One region of the Mesorhizobium sp. M0898 genome, then DNA from elsewhere that is predicted to be linked to it. Evidence: predicted binding sites of a transcription regulator. Region 1 holds the regulator's gene; the other holds the start of a gene.
The links. Region 1 encodes PhoB, which activates phosphate uptake and scavenging genes when phosphate is short. Its sites were predicted from a motif close to TGTCATNNANCTGTCAT; they were not measured.
Positions count from the first base shown of each region.

Region 2: a site for PhoB is predicted at 2,068-2,084, ahead of NKH90_RS18190 (RNA degradosome polyphosphate kinase). Genes of this name have one in related genera too.

Region 1 is NZ_JAMYOE010000027.1:28,597-32,004, forward strand. It holds gene pstA (phosphate ABC transporter permease PstA) at 1-151, shown strand, start outside; gene pstB (phosphate ABC transporter ATP-binding protein PstB) at 148-951, shown strand; gene phoU (phosphate signaling complex protein PhoU) at 984-1,691, shown strand; gene phoB (phosphate regulon transcriptional regulator PhoB) at 1,708-2,397, shown strand; gene NKH90_RS23710 (ROK family protein) at 2,407-3,408, opposite strand, start outside.
Region 2 is NZ_JAMYOE010000016.1:57,346-60,753, forward strand. It holds gene NKH90_RS18175 (TIGR02117 family protein) at 1-497, shown strand, start outside; gene NKH90_RS18180 (FAD-dependent monooxygenase) at 525-1,742, opposite strand; gene NKH90_RS18185 (zinc-finger domain-containing protein) at 1,762-2,007, opposite strand; gene NKH90_RS18190 (RNA degradosome polyphosphate kinase) at 2,157-3,408, shown strand, end outside.

The DNA.
Region 1 (3,408 bases):
CAGCCTGCCGGTGACCATCTTCCAGTTCGCTCTCAGCCCTTACGAGGAATGGCAGCAACTGGCGTGGACCGGCGCACTCATAATCACCCTGACGGTTCTGGGCTTGAGCATCCTCGCCCGCAGCCTTACCGGACGCAGAGAGGACAGATGACACAGATGTTGTCCCCAGACATGACGATGGCCGAAACGGTCGCCGAGAAGACGAAGATCGAGGTCAAGAATCTCAACTTCTACTACGGCCAGAGCAAGGCGCTGAAGGACATCAGCCTGTCGCTGCCTGAGCGCAGTGTCACGGCCTTCATCGGCCCTTCGGGCTGCGGGAAATCGACGCTGCTGCGTGTATTCAACCGCATCTATGAGCTCTACCCAAAACAGACGGCCGAGGGCCAGGTGCTGCTCGACGGCAAGAACATTCTCGACCGGTCGCAGGATCTCAACCTCCTCAGGACCAAGATCGGCATGGTGTTCCAGAAGCCGACGCCGTTCCCGATGTCGATCTACGAGAACATCGCCTTCGGCGTCAGGCTCTACGAGAACCTCGGCAAGTCCGAGATGGACGGCCGCGTCGAACAGGCGTTGAAGCGCGCCGCGCTGTGGAGCGAGGTCAAGGACAAGCTCAACGCCAGCGGCTTGAGCCTATCCGGCGGCCAGCAGCAGCGGCTCTGTATCGCCCGCACCGTGGCCGTGAAGCCGGAAGTCATTCTGCTCGACGAACCGGCTTCGGCCCTCGACCCGCTGTCGACTGCCAAGATCGAGGAACTGATCGACGAATTGCAAGCCGACTACACGATCGTCATCGTCACCCACAACATGCAGCAGGCGGCGCGCGTGTCGCGCCAGACGGCCTTCATGTATCTGGGTGAACTGGTCGAGTTCGACCGGACCGAGAAGATCTTCACGTCGCCCCGCGAGAAGCGCACGCAGGACTACATCACTGGCCGCTTCGGCTGAGCCGTTCCGATCATGCATATGAGGACAGGACCATGGGCGAACACACAGTCGCTTCTTTCGACGAGGATCTCGAGCAGATCAGCAAGCTGATCCGCAACATGGCCGACCTCGCCGGTTCGATGGTCGGCGGGGCGACCAAGGCGCTGTTGAATTCCGACAACGTGCTGGCGCAACGCGTCGTTTCCGACGACGCCATCATGGATGCGCGTCAACGCGAACTGGACGACCGCGCCATCACCCTGATCGCCAAACGCCAGCCGATGGCCCACGATCTTCGCCATGTGGTCGGAGCGATCCGCATGGCGGGCGACCTCGAACGCATCGGCGACCTTGCCAAGAATATCGCCAAGCGCGTGAGTGCGGTCGGCCTCAGCGCCACGCCGCGGGACCTGTCGCATTCCATCGACGCGATGGCGCAGTTGGTTCTCATCCAGGTGCAGGGTGTCATCGAGGAATATGCTGCAGGCGATGCGGCCGCGTTGGCCAAGCTTCGTGCCGCCGACGAGCGCATCGACGTTAAATACACGTCCGTGTTCCGCGAGCTGTTGACCTACATGATGGAAGATCCGCGCAACATCACCGCTTGCACGCACCTGCTGTTCTGCGCCAAGAATCTGGAGCGGATCGGCGACCATGTCACCAACATCGCCGAAAATGCGTATTATGTGCTGACCGGCGAGCAATTGCCGGTCAATCGTCCGAAGCAGGACGAAACGACAATGTCCGCACCGGTGACATGATGGGGGTGCCCAGCCGATGATCGCACCACGCATAATGGTGGTGGAGGACGAGGAGCCGTTGGGTGTGCTGCTCCGCTACAATCTCGAATCCGAAGGCTACCAGGTCGAGGTGGTGACACGCGGCGACGAAGCCGAGATCCGTTTGCAGGAGAATGTGCCCGACCTTTTGGTGCTCGACTGGATGATACCAGCGGTTTCCGGCATCGAGCTCTGTCGTCGGTTGCGGGTGCGCCCCGAAACCGAGCGGCTGCCGATCATCATGCTGACCGCGCGCGGCGAGGAGAGCGACCGGGTGCGCGGTCTTTCGACCGGCGCCGACGACTATCTGGTCAAGCCGTTTTCGACACCGGAATTCATGGCCAGGGTCAAGGCGCTGCTGCGGCGCGCCAAGCCGGAAGTGCTGTCCAGCGTGCTGAAGGTCGGCGACATCGTGCTCGATCGCGAATCGCACAGGGTCTATCGCAAGAAGAGCGAAATCAGGCTCGGACCGACCGAATTCCGGCTGCTCGAGTTCATGATGCGGCATCCGGGCCGTGTCTTCTCGCGCAGCCAGTTACTCGATAATGTCTGGGGGGAGACAATCTACATCGACGAACGCACCGTCGACGTGCATGTCGGGCGGCTGCGCAAAGCCGTCAACAACGGCCGGATGCCGGATGTCATCCGCACCATCCGCGGCGCCGGCTATGCGATCAGGGAAGATTGACCCGCCTGGTCAGGCTACGTTCTTTCTGACGCTGGGCCTCATTTGCGCGCCCGGCGCGAAAATCTCCTGGTCGACGAAGCTTAACGCCCGCATCGCGCAGCCTTCGCGGATCAGAGGCAATTCGTTCGGCTCTGTATCGAAGGAGATCGAGCCTGAATGCTGGCCGCCGGCGGTCTGGGCGATTGCCTTCCGCAAGGCCGGCTCGATCAGATCGAAGGCGGCGGCACTGGCGCCGACCATCGCGACCGGTGCCGGATCGATCAGCGCGAACAGCGAGCCGAGACCGAAACCCAGCGCTTCGCCGGCCTTGCGGTAGGCCTCGCGTTCCGGCCCATCTTTCTCGCGCGCCCGGGCCGCCAGTGCGCGCATGTCGGCGTCGCTGACGTCGGCGACCGGTTCGCTGTCTTCGCTCATCTGCCTGGCGTTGCGCCAGATGGCGTAGTTGCCGGCATACGCCTCGATGCAGCCGCGCCGCCCGCAACGGCAGAGCGCGCCGCCCGGACGATGGATCATGTGGCCAAATTCGCCGCCCGAGGAATGCGTCCCGGTGAACAGTTCGCCCTTCAGCACCAGCCCCATGCCGATGCCATGCGAAAGCAGGATGGCGATGAAGTCATCGCGATAGCGATCCGGATTGCGCCAGCGCAAAGCCACCGCCATCATGTTGCAGTCGTTCTCCACCGTTGCCGGGATGCCGAATTCGTCCTCCAGCATGTCGGCAAAGGCGATGTCGGTCTGCGGCGTGATCGGCGACCACAGCATGGCGCGTGCAGGGGAGTCGGTAATGCCCTGAATCGCCAGGGCGATGCGGGCGACACTGCGGACGTCAAGATCTGGATCCTGCAGCCGGCGCCGGACGATGGCCATGCATTCACGGATCAGCTCGTCGCGCGGCATAGTCAGCGTGTCCAGCCGGCGCTGTTCCTCGGCGACCACCTGTCCCGTGTAGTCGATAATGGCGGCCGAAAGGAAATTCAGCGACAACACCACAGTCAGCACCGCCGCCGCTTC
Region 2 (3,408 bases), on a different contig from region 1:
TCGACGACGATGTGCGCCGGCGCTTCCATTTCCTGGTCGATGCCGGCATTCCAGCAGACGTGGCGGAGGTCCGCTACATCGTCTTCGGCTGGGGCGGCCGCGCCTTCTATCTCGAGACGCCGACCTGGTCGGAACTGAAGGCAGTGCCGGTGATGAAGGCGCTGACCGTCGATGCCTCGGTGATGCATGTCGACATTTCAGGCGAAATCGCCGAGCCGCATCCCGACGTCGCCGGCTTCGACATCGGCGAGGAGCGGTTTACGGCGCTGCTCGATTACATTGCGGGAAGCTTCCGGCAGGGACCGAGCGGGGCCATGCCGATCGAGAATGCGGCGTATTCCCGTTTCGATCGTTTCTTCGAAGGCAATGGCCGTTTCAACGCGCTGGTCGGCTGCAACACCTGGGCGGCGGCGGCACTGCGCATCGCCGGGCTGCGCACCGGCTGGTGGAACCCGCTGCCGGCATCGCTCGGCCTGTCGATGCGGCTTTACAATTGACCGGGCGACTTAGGACCGCCGAACGTCCTACGCCCGCCAGCCGTAGAGCCAGTCGAGATCGGCGGCGAGTTTTTCGGGCGAGCGCATCGCCAGGAACAGGTTGCGGGCCATCGCCACCGGCCCGGCCGCATGCCAGGCGAGGCGATTGACGGCGCCGCGGCGGGCGACCTGGGCGACGCGCGGCCGCCGCGCCTGTTCCCAGGCGGCAAGCGCCCCCTCAAGATCGGCTGTGGAGGCCGCAATGAAGCCGGCAAGCGTCGCCGCGTCCTCGATCGCCATCGCCGCGCCCTGTGCGGCAAACGGCGTCATCGCGTGCGCCGCATCGCCGATCAGCGCGATGCCTTGCGGCGTCGTCCACCGCCGCTGCTCGAGAATGTGGATCGGCCATGCCGTCCACGGCGCCGCCTCGGTCGCCAGGCGAACCAGCGCCGGCGCGGTACCGCGCATGGCGCTGGCGAGGCTGGCGGGGTCGGCATACCCCGACCAGCCTTCGGCGATGCGCTCGCCCTTGGTGAAGGCAGCGAGGTTGAAGGCAGTGCCACGGCTGACCGGATAGGCGACCATATGAAAGCCGGGATAGAGGAATGCGGTAACGCAATCGGGCGCACCGATCGCCCTGAAGGCTTGTCCGGCGAGGGTGTCCGCGGCCACCGTGGCGCGCCAGGCAAGCTCGCCCGAGAATCGGCTTCTGCCGAATTCGGCCGCCTTGCGGGCCAGTTTTTCTCGCACCGACGACCAGACCCCATCGGCGCCGACCAGCAACGATGCTTCGGTTTCGATGGTCGTGCCGGCAATCTCGACTGTTGCGGTGATGCCATTCGGTCCGGTTGCGACGCCGCCGACGCGGGCACCGGTGACAAGCTCGACCTCGGGCCGCTCGGCTATCCGCTGCATCAGCGCTGACTGCAGATCCGCGCGGTGGGCAACGAGATAGGGCGCTCCCCAGCGCGTGTCGGCCGCCTGGCCAAGCGGTACGCGCGCCAGCTTGCGCAGCGTGGCGGCATCCTTGAGCACGACTGCCTCCGGCCGCACCGCCGTCGCCAGCAGCCGATCGAGTACGCCGAGCTGCCGTAGGATGCGCGTCGCGTTGGGCGAAAGCTGGATACCGGCGCCGGCAGCCTCGAGGTGCTGCGCCTGTTCGAACAGTTTTACCCGATAGCCGCGCTCGGCGAAGGCCAGTGCCGCGGTCAGCCCGGCGACGCCCGCCCCGGCGATGACCACCTGCCGGGACTGCGTTTCCTGCATCAGGCTTGTCGCGGAAGAATCAGGCGGCCTGGTCGATATAGAGGCAGCCCGGCGGCTGCGTTTCCAATGCCTTCAGTTTCGGCGAATAGCGATAGAGCGTCGAGCAATAGGGGCAGACCTTTTCATTGTCGTCGCCCATGTCGAGAAATACATGCGGATGGTCGAAAGGCGGATTGGCGCCGGTGCACATGAATTCCTTGACGCCGATGTCGATTGCCGGGTAGCCCGCATCGTTCTGGAAATGGGGAATGGAACCGCCTGCCATCGTCGTCTCCTGATCTCGTCGATTGCATCTGGATCATAACCCGTCTCTTTGCAAGATCGATGAAATGAAACTGTCGCAAAAGCCTGTCAGAGGATAAGTTAAGCCGGTTAAGGCTGTGCTCGTCGAACGGTGTGGGAAGAGCGGGAACCATGAACGAACTGAAGCCGGTGCAGAACGAATTCATCACCGTCGAGGCGGCGAGCCCCGAAGGCGGCAATCCCGATCGCTTCGTCAATCGCGAGTTTTCCTGGCTGCAATTCAACCGGCGCGTGCTCGAGGAATCGCTGAACGCCAATCACCCGCTGCTCGAGCGCGTTCGCTTCCTGTCGATATCGGCCGCCAACCTCGACGAGTTCTTCATGGTCCGCGTCGCTGGTCTTGCCGGCCAGGTGCGCGAAGGCATCGTGCTGAAGAGCCCGGATGGGCGCACTCCCGAGCAGCAGCTCGAACAATTGCTGCGCGAGGTCGAGCGCCTGCAGGAGGACCAGCAGAACAGCCTTTCGGCGCTGATGCTGCTGCTCGACAAACAAGGCATCGAAAGCATCACCCGCGATGGCCTGACCAAGGACGAGAAGACCTGGCTCGAGGACCATTTCCAGGAGCAGGTATTTCCGGTCCTGACGCCGCTGTCGATCGACCCGGCGCATCCGTTTCCGTTCATTCCCAATCTCGGTTTCTCGATGGCGCTGCAATTGCGCCATCGCAAGAACGGCGAGGAAATGAGCGCGCTTCTGCGCCTGCCGGTGGCACTGAGGCGCTTCATCCGTTTGCCGGATCGCAAGCATCATGTCCGCTTCATTCCACTCGAAGAGGCGGTCAGTCTCTATATCGGCAAGCTGTTCCCCGGCTATGAGGTCAAGGGCTCCGGCACGTTCCGCATCATCCGCGACAGCGATATCGAGGTCGAGGAAGAATCAGAGGATCTGGTGCGGCTGTTCGAGACGGCGCTGAAGCGGCGGCGCCGCGGCTCGGTTATCCGGATCGAGTTCGACCGGCTGATGCCGGCCGAATTGCGCGATTTCGTCGCCGGCGAGCTCGGCGTCTCGGCAAGCCGCATCAGCGTGCTCACCGGTCCGCTGGCGCTCAGCCAGATCTCGGAGATCGTCGCCGTCGCCCGCGACGATCTGAAATTCACCCCCTACAATCCCCGCTTTCCCGAGCGCATCCGCGAGCATGGCGGCGATTGTTTTGCGGCGATCCGCGAGAAGGACATCATCGTCCACCATCCTTACGAATCTTTCGACGTGGTGGTGCAGTTCCTGCGCCAGGCAATGGCCGACCCGGAAGTGGTGGCGATCAAGCAGACGCTCTACCGCACCTCCAACGACAGCCCGATCGTACGCGCTCTGGTCGACGCCGCCGAGGCCGGCAAGTCGGTGACGGCGCTGGTCGAGCTCAAGG